4 regions of the Clostridium sp. HMP27 genome follow, and region 1 is predicted to be linked to each of the others. Evidence: riboswitches for the same ligand, from Rfam matches in the RefSeq annotation. Region 1 holds a riboswitch; each other region holds the start of a gene.
The links. Region 1 has a riboswitch for S-adenosylmethionine ahead of DP68_RS10870 (O-acetylhomoserine aminocarboxypropyltransferase/cysteine synthase family protein). Riboswitches for the same ligand answer to the same signal wherever they lie in the genome.
Positions count from the first base shown of each region.

Region 1 (4,354 bases):
TGAAAATAGCAAACTTGCGTGAGCTCTCCACCTTACTACTATATCTTCATTTGGATTATCGTCTAAAAAATAATTCTTAGGTACATCCATTTCAAGTCCTCTTGAAATATCTCTATTATATTCTGTCTTTAAAGTTAGTGGATCGTATTCTGAATGTCCAGTTATAAATATTTGCCTTTCATCTTTTGAAGTTACTATATATACCCCTGCCTCATTTGATTCAGCTAAAATTTCAAGTTCATTGACTCCTTCTATATCTTTTCTTAAAATTTCAGTATGTCTTGAATGGGGAGCATAGAACTCATTATCAAATCCTCGCAAAAGTTTAACTTTTTTGTTTAAAACTTTATGACTAAAAACACCAAACATTTTTTTAGAAAGATGATACTTTGGAATCCCAAAATGCTGATAAAGTCCTGCTTGTGCTGCCCAACATATATGAAGGGTTGATGTTACATTAGTTTTAGAAAAATCCATAATTTCCTTTAACTCATTCCAATAATCTACATCTTCAAAATCCAAATGCTCAATAGGGGCTCCTGTTATTATCATTCCATCGAATCTTTCCTCTTTAACATCTTTAAAAGAGTAATAGAAGCTCTCTAAGTGTTCTTCTGATGTATTTTTTGATTTATGTTCCTCTACATGTAAAAGTTTTATATTTACTTGCAGAGGAGTGTTACCTAAAAGTCTTAAAAGCTGATTTTCTGTTTCAATCTTAGTTGGCATTAAATTTAATATTGCTATTTTTAAAGGCCTAATATCTTGATGTAATGCTCTATTTTCATGCATTACAAATATATTTTCCTCTGTAAGAAGCTTTGCTGCTGGAAGATTTTCTGGTATTATAATTGGCATATTTGCATTCCCCTTATCTCATTAATTTTAAAATTACTTTCTCAAATTATATAAAAGCAATAATTAAAAAAGTTAATTTTTAATCTAAATTTCCTAGAGCTTGATTAAAATCCTTTATAATATCTTCAATATCTTCAATTCCTACAGAAACTCTTATCAAATCCGATGTAACTCCTGAAGCTAACTGTTCTTCTTCATTAAGCTGTCTATGAGTGGTACTTGCCGGATGAATTACTGAAGTTCTAGCATCTCCTAAGTGCACAACTAGAGCTGCCAATTTTAATTTTCTAATAAACTGCTTTCCAGCTTCAACTCCACCTTTTATTCCGAAGGTTAAAATACCACTAGCCCCTTTAGGTAAATATTTTTTAGCTAAATCATAGCTAGAATGACTTTGGAGGAAAGGATAACTTACCCAACTAACCTTTTCATGATTTTCTAGGTACTGTCCCAATTTTAAAGCATTATAGCTGTGCCTTTCCATTCTTAAATGAAGTGTTTCAACCCCTAGGTTGAACAAAAATGCATTAAAAGGACTTGTGCAAGCCCCCAAATCTCTTAATAATTGAACACGAGCTTTTACTATATATGCTGCACTTTTAAAAGTTTCCACATATTTAATTCCATGATAACTTGGGTCTGGCTCTGTAAGGTCGGGATATTTCCCATTATCCCAGTTGAAATTTCCTCCATCTATGATAATTCCACCTATACTAGTTGCATGTCCATCAATATATTTTGTTGTAGAATGAATAACTATATTTGCTCCATGCTGAATTGGATTACATAAATATGGCGTGGCTAAGGTATTGTCCACAATAAACGGCACTTCTTTTTTCTTTGCAACTGTTGCAAGTTTTTCAAAGTCTAATATATTTAATCCTGGATTTCCTATGGTTTCTCCAAAGATTGCTCTAGTATTATCCTTAAAACAGCTTAATATTTCCTCTTCACTAGCATCAGGATTAACAAAGGTTACATTAATTCCAAACTTTTTTAAAGTTGTTGATAATAGTGAAAAAGTTCCTCCATAAAGAGTTGATGTAGCTACAATATGCTCACCGTTTTTACAAATATTTAATATAGATAGAGCAGTTGCAGTTTGTCCTGAAGATACTGCAAGAGCTCCAACACCACCTTCCAATTCATTAACCTTTTCTTCAAAGGCAGTTACAGTTGGATTACTTATTCTTGAATACATATGTCCTTCTGATTTCAAATCAAATAATGCTGCTACTTCATCTGGATCATTGTATTTATATGTTGTACTTTGATAAATTGGTAAAATCCTTGGTTCTCCTGAATTAGGCTTATATCCTCCTTGAACACATATTGTCCCCTTGTTAAAATTATTCTTCATTATGTTTCCCCCTTAAATTTATTTATATAAAAAATAAAAAACCGCTTTAATCTTACGATAAAAAGCGGTTATGTATAACTATACAATAGACTATTAATTTAGATAGTCTACTCCTCTTCTTATCTTCCAGGATATTTCCTGCAGGAATTAGCACATTTCCAGTTTAACATTTTAAACTAGCTGTTGCTGGGTTTCATCGGGCCAGTCCCTCAACCACTCTTGATAAGATTAATTTTTTATTTAATTTTAAATTAATTTAACACATAAATTTATAATATGTCAAGTGTTTTTTACTTTATATCTTATTTAATCCAATATTCTCATCGACTTTATTTGTAACTCTTACAATATATAACTTCAAGTTGCCTAAATCTTAAACTTTTGAACTATTTCATTTAATCTTTGAGCAAGTTCTGCTTGACTTTGTGCTGTTATTGCTACTTGATCTATAGCTTTTGTATTTTCATCCATACTTATCTTTATCGTTTCTGCTTCTGAACTTGATTTTTGTGAGGCATGTGCCATATTCAATACTGCTTCACTGACTTGCTCTACTGTGGCGGTAATTTCTTCTGCCATAGCTGCAATTTCTTCAGACATTTTGCTTACAAAATCCGAGTCGTTATAATATTGATCACCAGTTTGTCCATAGGCATAAATTGCTCCTGAACCTGTTTATTAATAAATTCTAATATATCGCTGCCTGTATCAATACTACTTTTAAATGCCTGCTGAACTTTAGAAATAGTATCTTGAATATTTATTACCGCTTGTGCTGATTGCTCTGCAAGTTTTCTTACCTCTTCTGCCACTACTGCAAAACCTCTTCCTTGCTCTCCAGCTCTTGCTGCTTCTATAGCGGCATTTAACGCAAGAAGATTAGTTTGTCCTGCTATACTTCCTATAGTATCTGCCATAACTTTTATGCTATCTACTACCTTTCCGTCTTCTATAGCCTTCAGCATATTCTTTTGTTTTTCAATATATATCCTTCGAGTTTCCTCTATAGCTTGCTGACTTTTATTTTTAACTTCTTTAGCTCTTTCTTTAAAGTTATTTGCATTACTGCTCCCTTCCATAGCTTTAGAAGAAAGTACATTAATACTTGAATCTACTTCTTGTGCAGATGCACTTATTTGCTGTGATGTAGCACTAGACTCTTGCATAACTGCAGCAATGCTATCTACTGCTTCATCAATAGTTTCTGCCTTTGTTGCTAATTCTTCAACAGTAGCCGAAAGTTCTTCAGAAGAGGCACTTATATCCTGTGAATTTTCCATAATTACTTTTACTAAGTTACTTACATTTTCCTGTGCTGTATTTAAAGCTACACCTGTTTGTCCGAACTCATCCTTCCTTGTAATATCAATTGGCTCTGTTAAATCATAGTTTGATAATCTTTGTGCCAAATTCTTTATCTTATTCAATGGATTCATTATATTTTTTACTATTACATATGCAATAAAAATTATTATTAAAAATGCTATTAGTGTATAAATTAAAGTGGTATTTCTAACTTTGTTAAATTGAGCTATGTTATCTATGTTATCCTGCTTTGCTAAACTTTCATTTATTTCAACGCACTTTTTTATCTTTTCAAACATACTATCTGTTATTGGTGATACAGCTGAATTATATAATTTAACTGCTTCATCATAATTATTAGCTTGGGCAAGTTCTATAACTTTACCTCTTGCTTCTCTATATTTTTCTAAATCATTTTTATAGTCAGCATAATTTCTTTCTTCTTCCTCTGATATTTCAGGTAAAGCTTGATATTCTTGTTCTAATAGTATATCTTTATTTGTTAAATCATCTATAGTTTTTATTTGTTCATTTAATTTTGACCTATCCCTCTCATAAACAATTCTAAGAATATTAGCTCTAATCTCATTTAAATTCCCCTTTGTTTCCTCCAAATTTTTGATAGATATTAAGTTATTGCTATACATGTTATTTGCGCTTTTACTTATTTTTGCAGAACTAAATACTCCTTGCGCACCAATTAAAAGTATGAAAATACATATTATTGTAAATACCATATTAAGTTTTTTCTTTACACCTAAATTATTAAAAAATTTCATTTTATTGCTCCCCTTTTTTGAAAATCTTAACTCTAAAAATCCCATGACAAAT
Region 1 covers NZ_JMFY01000018.1:356,710-361,063, forward strand. The annotation lists gene metA (homoserine O-succinyltransferase) at 1-858, opposite strand, end outside; gene DP68_RS10870 (O-acetylhomoserine aminocarboxypropyltransferase/cysteine synthase family protein) at 938-2,221, opposite strand; SAM riboswitch class I at 2,335-2,447, opposite strand; partial or broken gene DP68_RS10875 (methyl-accepting chemotaxis protein) at 2,585-4,302, opposite strand.

Region 2 (4,354 bases), on a different contig from region 1:
AGAGTATACTCCCATTGGTTCTAAGTGAACTTTCGCAACAGAAGCTAAATGAGTACCTTTTTCTTTATTAAATTGCTCTAAGTAAGGAATATGTTGAAAGAAGTTTGCATCTAATTCTCCTTGTTCAACTGCTGTATTTGGAATAACATAATCATCAAACACCTTGATTTCTAAAGTATAACCTTTTTTCTCTAGTATAGGTTTTACCTTTTCTAATATTTGTGCATGTGGTTCTGGAGTTGCCCCAACAACTATCTTCTTTTTCTCTGCAGGCTGAGCTGCTTCCTTATTGCCACATCCTGTTAGGCCAATTGCCCCTAAAACTACTGTACTTGCAAGTATTGCTGATAATATTCTCTTTTTCATTATAAAATGCCCCCTATTTATTAAAATATTTTTATTTGTTTACTTTTTTATATATTAAAGTTCCTATGCTTTGAAGCACTTGAACTAAAACTACTAAAACTATTACTGTAGCTATCAAAACATCATTTCTAAACATATGGTATCCATATCTTATTGCCACATATCCAAGCCCACCTGCACCAATAGCTCCTGCCATTGCCGAAAATCCTACTACACTAATTACTGTAAGAGTTATCCCCGATACAATAGAAGGAAGTGCTTCTGGCAGCATTACTTTGAATATAATTTGTGAAATACTGGCCCCAAAGGATTTTGCAGCTTCAACCACTCCTTTATCCACCTCTTTTAAAGCTGCTTCTATAATTCTTGTTACAAAAGGTGCTGAACCTATAGTCAGTGGTACAATTGCAGCAGGGGTTCCAATGGACTTTCCTACTATAAACCTTGTCACTGGTATAAGTATTACCATCAAAACTATAAAAGGAAATGATCTTAAAATGTTTATTATTGTATCTAAAATTTTATAAACTGCTTCATTTGGCTTTAATCCATCTTTAGCTGTTATTATCATTATAATTGCTGGTATAAATCCTATTAATACTGCTAAAGCTGTAGAAATTAAAACCATGATTAAAGTTTCACCTAAAGCTGGAAGTAATATTTGAGTTACCATACTTTATAGCACCTCCCAATGTACATTTTTTTTATCTAGATAAGAAGTAACTTGATTCTTCTTATCTTCTGTAGTATTAATTACAAGGCTTCCAAGTACTATTCCATTAAACTTCTCAAGTTTTCCCCAAACAATGGACACGTCTATGTTAAGTTCTCTAGCCATAGCTGTTATTACAGAACTCTTACTTATCTCCTTTGGGAAGAATAACTTTATATTTATCCCCTCTTCTGGCAATATCTCTTCTTCTCCCAAAAGATTTTCTAAATCTTTACTTGGATTTAGGAATACTTCTTCTACCTTTCCAGATTGAATTAATTTTCCACCTTCCATTAATGCAACTTTTGAGCAAGCTTCTTTTATAACCTCCATTTGATGAGTTACTATTACAATTGTTATGCCTAATTTATTATTTATCTCTCTTAATAATTCTAAAATGGACTTTGTTGTCTTAGGGTCTAATGCTGAAGTAGCTTCATCACATAATAAAACTTCCGGATTAAGAGTTAATGCTCTTGCAATTGCCACCCTTTGCTTCTGTCCTCCACTTAGCTCCTTTGGCATACTTTGAGCCTTATCCTCTAATCCTACAAGAGATAAAAGTTCTCTTACTCTTTTATTTATATCTTCCTTACTATATTTCCAGGTTTCCATAGGAAGAGCTATATTTTGCCACACATTTTTTCTATTTAACAAACTGAAATTTTGAAATATCATACCTATGTTTTTTCTAAACTCTCTAAGTTCTCTTTCTTTAAGCTCTTTTACTTCTTTGTTATTTACTATTACGTTTCCTGAATCATAACCTTCAAGTCCATTTATACATCTTAAAAGTGTTGATTTCCCTGCCCCACTGTGTCCTACAATTCCATATATTTCTCCCTTTTCTATAGTAATACTTACATTTTGCAAAACCTGATCTTCTCCAAAAAACTTATTAACATTATTTATTTCAATCATTGCTGCACCCCCTACTATCTAATAAAAAAATAAAGACCTAAGGATAACCTTAGGTCTGAAAAGATCCCGTCTACCCTCATCTCTCAGCTTACGCTGCAGGATTTAGCACCTTATATATATCACAATAATATATATTGGTTGCCGGGTTTCATCGGGCCAGTCCCTCCACCACTCTTGATAAGTCCTATTCGCTTTTATTGTTTTTTATTATATTACCATAGTCAAAGGTTGTCAATAACTTTTTTTTCTAATGATTCTGTAAAATGTGACATTATCAATTCTCCATCATATATTATAGTACAAGCTTGGGATGTTATCTTAATTTTATATGGAAACATCTCAATGAATTGGGATGTGCTGATTTGCAACGAAATCAAAGATTTCTACAAATCATGTAAATCATGCATAACTCATATAAGGAGTGATGTTTATGAATAGATTTGAAAAAATAACACCTTTTAATGGTTTTTATGAAGACCGTAATTTAGGACATCAGAATAATTATGCCTGGGCTATGGGGGAATTAGGCGATTATATATATGTTGGGGTAGGAAAAAATATAGTTTATACAGTTTTAAGATTCGTCTTTAATCTACCTGAACAATATATACCCGAAGTATTTATCCCAAGGCCTTCCATAAACCCAGGAGCTGAAATTTGGCGCTATAACAAAGATGGATCTGAAAATTGGACACAAGTTTATAAGTCTAATCCTCAAGATGGCATAGGCGATTTTAGATATATGATTAACTTCACTACAGCATCAGGAAAAAAAGTATTATTAGCTGCTGCTAATTCATTCTCGTCTGCAGTCAAAATGTTAATGTCCGAAGATGGTGAAAACTGGGAGGACGTAAGTGATGGTCTTACAGAAGGCGACACAGCAAGAGCCATGGTAGAGCATAACGGAAGAATGTATTTAGGCGTAATGAAAGGACTTGGCGGAAGTTTAGAGACTATTTTATATGAAACAAACGAACCTGAAAATGGGTGGACACGAGTTCAAATAGGAACAGGAGCAAATAATCCTCGTGGAGAAATTGCTTCAATGGAAAGCTTTAATAATCATCTTTATATTGGTACGGCTCCTCCTGGAGGATTTGAAGTTTGGAGAACTAATAGAGTATCCCCTATAGAGGATGATTGGAAACTTGTTGTAGATAAAGGTGCTGGTGAAGCCTTAAATCAATTACCTTTAAGCATGAAAGCTTTCAAAGGAGATTTATACGTTGGAACAGGAATATGGTTTGGAGTTTTCAGTATAGACCCTAGCCAAAGGTTTGTTCCCCCAAAAGGCTTTGATCTTATACGCGTTTCATCTAATGACGCTTGGAAGGTAGTTATAGGAAATGAAGCTATTTCTCCTACAAATCCAACTACTAGAGGAATTAGAAGACCCAATATTCCAGCTGGTCTTTGGGATATTTCTAATGCTTACTGCTGGCAGCTTGATGTTCATAACAATAGGCTGTATTTAGGCACCTGGGATGATTCAATATTATTTGCCACTTTATTGAAAACTTTAATAGCAAGATTTCCTAGCATTATATCAAGATTATCTGCCTCAAATACAGAAAATCAGGCAGCCTTAAATATTGATTCCTTAGACTTCGACTACAATTATGCACCACTAATAGAATCCCTTATACAATCTTTAGCTACTATAAAAGGTACCTTTGGTGGGGACTTATGGGTTTCCAATGATGGCTCTGACTGGAGATATATAAGTTTAAACGGCCTTGGAAATCCTCGTAATTATGGTTTGAGAAATCTACTTCCTTCAAAGAATGGTAAACTCTATATTGGAACTGCTAATCCCTTTGAAGGATGCGAAGTCTGGGTTTCAAGATAGTCAGTATAACTAACAGGATATTGCGACGTTTTTAATGTTAAATCTTCCGTATGGGTTCTGCATTGTTAATGAAACATCTCAGCTTACTGAGATATGCTAATTTATAATAAAATCATAGATTTCTATAAATTATGCAACGCGTTCACTACGCAAATGAGCTCCAATATCTGTCAATTTAAATCTCCTAAACTTTCTAAACTCGCTTACGCTCAAACAGCAGAAAGTTCTTTACGCTGATTTAAGTTGACAGATAAAAGCTTCTAATTGCTTGTTCAATGCTTTCTACAATACAGAATTCATAGTAGAAAGCATTGAATAAGCTCCAGAGTGACTTTATTTATAAATTTAAAATACCGTATAGAGCCTCCTACTGTCTGAGCCACAGCGAGTTTAGGATGCTTAGGCATTTTGAATTTGTAAATATTAGCCACTGTTAGCGAAATGAACGCTTTCCTAGATGCAAATTCTATACGGTAGGTTCAACATTATCTTAAAATATCATA
Region 2 covers NZ_JMFY01000015.1:15,411-19,764, reverse strand. The annotation lists gene DP68_RS07330 (MetQ/NlpA family ABC transporter substrate-binding protein) at 1-366, opposite strand, end outside; gene DP68_RS07325 (methionine ABC transporter permease) at 398-1,039, opposite strand; gene DP68_RS07320 (methionine ABC transporter ATP-binding protein) at 1,043-1,999, opposite strand; SAM riboswitch class I at 2,073-2,183, opposite strand; gene DP68_RS07315 (hypothetical protein) at 2,430-3,851, shown strand.
Region 2: it holds a riboswitch for S-adenosylmethionine, as region 1 does, so the genes downstream of both, DP68_RS07320 (methionine ABC transporter ATP-binding protein) here and DP68_RS10870 (O-acetylhomoserine aminocarboxypropyltransferase/cysteine synthase family protein) in region 1, are expected to answer to the same signal.

Region 3 (4,354 bases), on a different contig from region 1:
AAATTGTTTCTATTAAAATCAGATCACATCCTGCTTTAACTCCGGCCTCTATCTGTCTTTTAAAAATTTCATAAGCGCTTTGAAATTTTAATACTCCTATAGGTTCAAGCATCTGACCAATAGGTCCAATATCTAATGCTATATATTTTCCATCATTAGTTTTTCTAGCTTCTTTAGCAATCTCTACTGCTTTTGTTATTATTTCTTCTACAGAGTAACCTGTATCCTTAAGCTTTAACTCATTAGCTCCAAATGTATTAGTAGTAATTATATCCGAACCTGCTTCTATATATTTTTCATGAACTTCTTTAATTATTTCAGGGTGTATAATATTATACATCTCCGGAATTTCTCCAGCTATAAGTCCTCTACTTTGGAGCATTGTTCCCATAGCTCCATCGAAAAATATAAATTGCTTTGCTAAAATATCCTTAATCTCCACAGTCATTACCCCTTTTTCTATATTGACATTCTATAAAATTATTGCATTTCTTACATTCAGAATGCTGAGCTTTGATGTTCTTATCCTGAAATCCTATTACTGCACTTACTGATTTTCTTGGTATTAAAATATAATTTTCAGTTACTGTAAGCCCTATGTTTTTTTGTGTATCTAAAGCACTTATTATTTGGGGTTGAATATCTATTAAAAAATCTCCATATCCAGGGCTATATCTATAGGTAATGTCTAGTGTTTTACTTCGAGCTTCCTTTTGTATCTCCTTTTGAGCCTCATCACAAATCCATTCTACGCATACAGATGCACATGCATCTAATATTAGTGCTCTAGTCATGCTTACTTTTTCATAATACCTTATTTTAGTATCCATATTGCTTCCAAGGGTTGCTGCCATAACAGCGCACATAGATGACTCCTTAAGATGTTCCAATATATCTTTTCCTTTGAACACCAAATTGCTTTCTAATAATCTTACTTGTTCCCTACTTTTCTCAATATCAAATATTTTATATGTGTATTTACAATTTGAAATTTCTTTTACTTCATTTATGCATTCGTCTATTAACAAATTTATATTCGTATCAATAACTCCATTTTTATATCCAAGATATCTTAGGACTTCTTTTTTATCTATATGCATCCTTATCCCCCTCAAAGTTACCTATATATAATTTAGTCTTTATAAAATGTAGTACTAAATCCCTTATCCAAAACATATCTCGCATACTCTTTTGCTCCGAATAAAGATAAATCCTTATAGTTGCCACATTGAAGATCATTAGCTGCTGGTACTTCATCTGATTGTAGTACTTGTTTTAAAGATGTTTCAAGAGCATTTTTTACTGTTGTTGATTCTACATCTCCCCACAGTATAAGGTAAAACCCAGTTCTGCATCCCATTGGCGATAAATCAATTACATTTTCCAAGTGCTCCCTTAAATATCCTGCAAGAAGATGTTCTAAAGCATGTAATGATGCCGTTGGCATTGCCTCCTGATTTGGTTGCAAAAACCTTAAATCAAACTTTGTTACTTTATCACCATTTTTCCCATTAAGAACTCCTGCTTTTCTTACATATGGTGCACTAACCTTCCTGTGATCTAATTGAAAGCTTTCTACCTTTTCCATATAAAATTCCTCCCTATAATTTATATATTAATATAACCTATACTTATATTAAATAATGGTTTTTAAAATCATTAAAGCCTATTCTCACTATTTAATGCACTTACAATAGAATCTATGTTAGATACTATCTTTTTAGCTACCTCTGGATTATTCATTGTATATATGTGAATGCCATCTACTCCTGAAGACAACAAATCAATTATTTGCTCTGTAGCATAGGCAATCCCAGCATCTCTTAATGCCTGCGGGTTATCTATATATTTATTTATTATTTTCGTAAATTTCTCTGGAATATGTGCGCCACATAAACTTGCTATTCTAACTATTTGTTTACTATTTATCACAGGCATAATACCTACTTCAATAGGAATGTTTATTTTCTTATCCTCTGCCCTTTGCTTAAAGTCATAAAAAAACTTATTATTAAGAAATAATTGAGTTATCATAAAATCCACTCCTGAGTTTACTTTGCTTTTAAGATTTTTAAAATCCTCGTCTGCGCTATTGCTTTCAATATGGGTCTCCGGATAGCACGCTGCCGCTATACAAAAATCCCCATGATTCTTTATATCTTTTATTAAATCTTCTGCATATTTAAAATGAAGAGGTTCTGGGAATTTAAAGTTTGTGTCTTGAGGCAAATCTCCTCTAAGTGCTAGTACATTTTTAATATTGTTTTCTTTTAAATCATTCAAAATTCCATTGACTTCGTCTCTAGTAGATGTCATGCACGTTAGGTGCGCTAGTGCTTCAATATTATATTTATTTTTTATAATAGAAGCTATCTCTACAGTCTTATTCCTAGTTTCACTGTTTCCACCTGCCCCATAGGTTACACTGATATAATCTGGTTTCAAAGGTGCTAATTCATCAATTGTATTATATATAGTATCGATTGAAGATTCTTTTTTAGGTGGAAAAATCTCAAAGGATATTATCGGTTTCTTGCGTGAGAATATGTCTTTTATATACATTTTCGAGCCCCCTAATAAATGATTTTTTATTATTAGATTAAAATCTTTGCTTTTCACTGAAAGTTTTGTATACTTAATAAAAAAATAAGACCTAAAGGATATCCTTTAGGTCTTTATGCCTATTGCCATCCTTATCTTCCAGCTTTCGCTGCAGGAATTGGCACCATTGTATGAATTATAAAAATACATACCGGTTGCCGGGCTTCACAGGGCCAGTCCCTCCACCTCTCTTGATAAGAAATATTCTGTTTTTCTTATGATTATATATGTGTATTTTATTAATGTCAACCTTTTGTTTATTTCCCTCAAAGTTTTTATATTAACAATCTCTAACAAATCTTTCTATTCTTTTAAGTGCTTCCATAATGTTATCCATTGAAGAAGCATAACAGGTTCTTACGAACCCTTCTCCACACTCTCCAAACGCGTGTCCTGGAACCGCTAACACTTTTTCCTTCATTAGAAGTCTTTCACAAAACTCATCTGATGTTAACCCAGTTGATTTTATACATGGGAATAAATAAAATGCCCCCTTAGGTTCGAAACAATCAAGCCCCATCTTTCTAAATCCATTTACCATTACTCTTCTTCTTCTATTGTATTCTCTGACCATTTCTTGAACATCTCTATCACTATTTTTCAAAGCTTCAATAGCAGCATATTGACCCGTTGTATTAGAACACATAATTGCATATTGATGAATCTTTTTCATAGCATCTATTAATATACGATGTCCACAAACATAGCCCATTCTCCACCCTGTCATAGCGTAAGATTTTGAAAAACCATTGATAACTATAGTTTTTTCGTACATTTCCGGAAAGCTTGCAATAGAAACATGCTCTCCTTCATAAGTTAATTCAGAATATATCTCATCTGATAATACAATTATGTCCTTATCTTTAAGAACATCTACAATTGCTGATAATTCTTCCCTTGTCATAATGGCTCCAGTTGGGTTATTTGGAAAAGGCACAATAACTACTTTAGTCTTTGGAGTTATCGCCTGAGCAAGCAACTCTGGAGTTAATTTAAATTCATCTTCAGCTCTAAGATTAATAACCACTGGTTTAGCACCAGTGAAAACAGTGCATCCTTTATATGCAACGAAACTTGGTTCCGGTATAATAACTTCATCACCTTCTGCAACCAATGCCCTAAGCGCTATATCAATGCCCTCACTTCCTCCAACAGTAACAAGTATTTGATTATCAGCATTATACTTTAAATCATACTTCCTATTTAAATATGATGAAATTTCATCTCTAAGTTCAATAAGGCCTGCATTCGAAGAATAGTGTGTATGCCCTTTTTCTAGGGAATAAATGCCGGCTTCTCTTATATTCCATGGAGTTACAAAATCCGGTTCTCCAACTCCAAGAGATATTACGTCATCCATTTCATTTATCATATCAAAGTACTTTCTTATACCTGAAGGTGGCATATTACTAACCTTAGGTAAAATCATATCTTCTATCTTCATATAAATATAGCCTCCCTATCATCCCTTACTTTTTCTTCAAATATAACACCTTTGTCTTTATATTTTTTAAGTATAAAGTGTGTTGCAGTGCTTAAAACTCCCTCTTGTGTAGCCAGTTTTTCTGATACAAAAAGTGCTACCTCTTTTATAGTCTTTCCTTCAACAATGACAGTTAAATCAAATCCCCCCGACATTAAATAGCAAGATTTAACCTCTGGAAATCTATATATTCTTTCTGCCACTTTATCAAAACCTTCTCCTCTTTGTGGAGTTACTTTTACCTCTATCAGCGCTATAACACTGTCTTTA
Region 3 covers NZ_JMFY01000001.1:209,146-213,499, reverse strand. The annotation lists gene DP68_RS01000 (homocysteine S-methyltransferase family protein) at 1-442, opposite strand, end outside; gene DP68_RS00995 (vitamin B12 dependent-methionine synthase activation domain-containing protein) at 432-1,100, opposite strand; gene DP68_RS00990 (S-ribosylhomocysteine lyase) at 1,133-1,588, opposite strand; gene metF (methylenetetrahydrofolate reductase [NAD(P)H]) at 1,660-2,562, opposite strand; SAM riboswitch class I at 2,691-2,802, opposite strand; gene DP68_RS00980 (aminotransferase class I/II-fold pyridoxal phosphate-dependent enzyme) at 2,882-4,045, opposite strand; gene DP68_RS00975 (Lrp/AsnC family transcriptional regulator) at 4,042-4,354, opposite strand, start outside.
Region 3: it holds a riboswitch for S-adenosylmethionine, as region 1 does, so the genes downstream of both, metF (methylenetetrahydrofolate reductase [NAD(P)H]) here and DP68_RS10870 (O-acetylhomoserine aminocarboxypropyltransferase/cysteine synthase family protein) in region 1, are expected to answer to the same signal.

Region 4 (4,354 bases), on a different contig from region 1:
TGAACCATGGTTTGGACAAGTTATTTTCCTAATATGACAAAGAAGGTAAAAAACACTTCCTAATAGTGAATACTTATCCATGCAATGGGAATAACTGTATTTTTCTGGATTTTTTCATGTCGAATTATAGTGTAAATTAAGTTAATTTCTACTTTAAATTTTTTATGTAATATTTTACATTTGAGTATTATAATAGATTTAAAACTTACATTAAACCCCTGTTTGTTATTAATTATGTAATTATTACATTGATTTACTCTAATAAAATAATAGCAGCAGCTATAAAGAATAGTACAACTCTTACACTTGTTAGCAATATATTACTTTTAATAAGTTTAAGTATAACATATATCAGACGCCTATTTTTTTACATTAGATAAAATTATAATAGCACTTATAACAGACACTATTCCTAACCATTCTACAACGCCAAGTGGAACTCTTAGCCACAGTACGGATAAAACCGCAGCGGATAAAGGTTCCATAGAGGATAATACGCTTGCTTCTGTTGGCTGTATATATTTTAAACTTTCCAAGTAGCAATAAAAAGCAACAAGGGTGCCAAATAATACTACAAACATAACAGCAACCATAGAATTAATGGACCATTGTCCCACAAAGTTCCAGGGCTGATGGATAAAACTAAAAGCTACTCCACCAATAAGCATACTCCATCCAACTATAAGTGTAGATCTCCATTTACCAAGTAATTCATGGGGATATAACGTGTAAAAAGCTGATGTAAAAGCTGAACCAATTCCCCACAATAATGCTAATTTAGAAATAGATATGGTGTAGATATTTCCTTTTGTAATTATAAGGAATGTTCCTAACATGGCAAAGATAATAGCTAAGCTTTGCCTTATACTTGGAACTTTTTTAGTCCTAATAGCTAAATAGCAAGTAATTATCACCGGTGATAGGTATTGTAGTATAGTTGCTGTTGCTGCATTGCCATGTTTAATGGCAGCAAAGTATGTATATTGTACACCTAACATTCCAATAACACTAAAAATTATAAGACTGTAACAGTTATGTTTAGATTTCCAAATCTTCCATATGTCTTGTTTTTCTCTTATGATTGCGTATGTTAACAAAATTATTCCTGATACTAATAAACGAATTACAACAAGCCACTCAGGGCTAAACCCCTTTTGTTGAAACAAATATTGAGCAGCAGTACCTGATATTCCCCACAGCATAGCTCCTATGATAACAAGCAGTAATCCTTTTGTTCTTGATTGAAGTTTTATCATTTTCCATCCACCCCACTATGTTATTTTCCCATATTCTATATTATATTAGAAATTAAAAGAGTGCAAAATTCAATATAATTTTGCACTCAAAGTAATAACTTAGTTCTAATTATCAATTAAATTACTTTTTTTAGAGCCCCTGCCTCCATATTCTTTATCTTAGGGAATCCTAATGCTATTGCAATAACTGCAGATATCCCAATTAAATATGGATAGTACAAATACTTCATTATTAAAAATGGTGAAATGCCTGCAATACCTGATGCAACTAATAACTGTGCTCCATATGGTATAACTCCTTGAGCAAAGCATGAAAAAGTATCTAGTAGACTAGCTGTTTTTTGTGGCTCTATATTATATTTTGAAGATATACTTTTTGCTAAAGGTCCTGTAGTTACTATAGCTATAGTATTGTTAGCAGTACATGCATCTACTAAAGTAACTAAAAGTCCTATAGCAAGCTCGGCACCCTTTCTCGATTTTACCTTGCTTGTTATAAAATGAAGTAAGAAATCTATACCTCCATTGTGTTTAATAAGTTCTACAGTTCCTCCAATTACAAGTGATACTATCACTAGTTCTGACATACCTGCTATTCCCTTTGCTATAGACTGAAGAAAAGCTATAACTCCCATAGATCCAGTAGCAATTCCTACTATACCTGAAAGCGCCACTCCACCCACTAAAACTAAAATTACATTTACACCTAAAAGTGCTGCTATAAGTACAGATAAATAAGGAAGTACCTTTACAATACTATACTGATAGTTTCCAGATAAAGTAGCATTATTACCTGATGTAATTACTGCAAATATCACTGCTGTAATAATTGCCGCTGGGAGTACTATAAAGAAGTTAGTTTTAAACTTGTCCCTCATTTCGCACCCTTGAGTTCTAGTAGCTGCAATTGTTGTATCAGAAATCATTGATAAATTATCGCCAAACATTGCTCCACCAATTACTGATCCTAGCACTAAAGCCACTGATATTCCAGTCTTATCAGCTACTCCTACAGCCATCGGAGATAGTGCAACTATTGTTCCTACAGAAGTTCCTATAGAAGTGGATATAAAGCATCCAATTATAAATATCCCTGAAATTAAAATATTACTTGGAAGCACTTTAAGTCCTAAGTTAACAGTAGATTCTACTGCTCCCATATCTTTTGCAACTTGTGCAAAGGCTCCTGCTAAGATAAATATTAAGCACATAAGTACAATATTTAAATCCCCTGCTCCCTTGCAAAATATTTCAACTTTGTCATTTATACTTTCTTTTTTATTCATAAGTAACGCTACCACTGCAGCAATCAAAAACGGAACAGTAACAGGCATAGCATAAAAATCATTAGTAACTAATGCTATTGATAAATATATCGCTACAAAAACTATTAGTGGTAGTAATGCTGTCGCCTTACCTTTTCTTTCAACTGAATTATTCATTTAATATCCTCCCATAATGACTATTTAAAATTAATTTACAAAATAAAAAAACCCCTTGCCGACAGACACAAGAAGTTACACTTCTCCCCTTATCTGTCAGGTATTCACCTGCTGGATTTAGCACCTTCAAAACAAACGTATTAAAACAAATGTATCTGGGTTGCCGGGCTTCATGGGGCCAGTCCCTCCGCCACTCTTGATAAGAAGTTCCTATTAAATTTTAAGGATAGTTTATCATCAAACTAATCTATTGTCAATCCTTTAAAAATTACCACATTTTAAGATAATGTTGATATATAGTATGGAATTTTTATTTAGGAAAGCTTCACTTCGTAAAAAAGCTCTAATATTTCTGATGTTAAACCACCTAAGCCTTCTAAACTCACTATCGTTCAGACAGTAGAAGACTCTTAACGGTGTTTTGACATCAGAAATAAAGAGCTTTTAATGCTTGTTCAATGCTTTCTACAATGCAAATCCCATACTATAATATTTAACATTAAAAATGTAAGTAGCCCTGCTAAAGGAAGAAATTTCACCTTAGTGAAATTTCAATAATGACTAGTAACTATTCAGTATTAACCATCAATTAAACTTTTATCACAAAATTCTTTCAAGTTTACTTTCTTAATCATTATCTGATAATTATTAGTGTATAATAATCTTAGGGTTAAAATTAAACTATGGGGAGCTGAGCATATGAACAATAAAGCTAATGGTACAACTTTTATTATTATTGGAAATGGCGCTGCTGGATTTTATGCTGCAGATGCTATAAGGCAGAAAAATTCAAAAGCCTACATAACAATGATTTCAGAGGAAAGTTATTATAGCTATTATAGACCTTCTCTTTCTGAATATCTTGCTAATGAGATTCCTGATAAAAAATTATATTTAAAAAATAAAAATTGGTTTGAAGAGAATAGTATAAACTTAAAACTAAATACTAAAGTAGAGAGTATTCTGACCAAAGAAAATAAGATAGTTTTATCTGATGGCTCTTGTTTAAATTACGATAAACTTATACTTGCAAATGGTGCACGTAACTTCATCCCACCAACTGCTGGTACTGACAAAAATGGAGTATTTTCCTTAAGAACAATAAATGATGCAGATAAAATAATAAGTTATGCAAAAGATTGTAAAAAAGCTGTAGTTATGGGTGGCGGTCTATTGGGGCTTGAGGCTGCATGGGAATTACAAAATTTAGGACTTGATGTAACTGTAGTGGAATTTTTCCAAAGACTTTTACCTAGACAATTAGATGAAGAAGGTGCTGAAATTTTTAAGAATCAAATTAGTAATTGCGGCATTAATGTAATTCTTGGTGACTCCCTAGTTGAAATACTCGGAAATGATAATGTAACTAATATAAAACTAAAAAGTGGCACTATCCTTGATACAGACATGGTATTATTTTCTGTTGGAATAAGAGCAAACAAAGAATTGGCTGAAAAGTGTGGAATAAAGACCGATAAATCTGTAGTAGTAAATGAAAAAATGGAAACTAACATACCTGATATATATGCTTGCGGAGATGTAGCAGAATTAAACGGTAGAAACTATGGCATTTGGCCTGCTGCTGTTCAAATGGGCAAAGTTGCCGGTATAAATGCCTCTGGAGATGAGTTAATATTTAAAGATTTTGTTTCATCT
Region 4 covers NZ_JMFY01000019.1:18,749-23,102, reverse strand. The annotation lists gene DP68_RS10995 (EamA family transporter) at 360-1,256, opposite strand; gene DP68_RS10990 (Na+/H+ antiporter NhaC family protein) at 1,373-2,698, opposite strand; SAM riboswitch class I at 2,785-2,904, opposite strand; gene DP68_RS10985 (FAD-dependent oxidoreductase) at 3,398-4,354, shown strand, end outside.
Region 4: it holds a riboswitch for S-adenosylmethionine, as region 1 does, so the genes downstream of both, DP68_RS10990 (Na+/H+ antiporter NhaC family protein) here and DP68_RS10870 (O-acetylhomoserine aminocarboxypropyltransferase/cysteine synthase family protein) in region 1, are expected to answer to the same signal.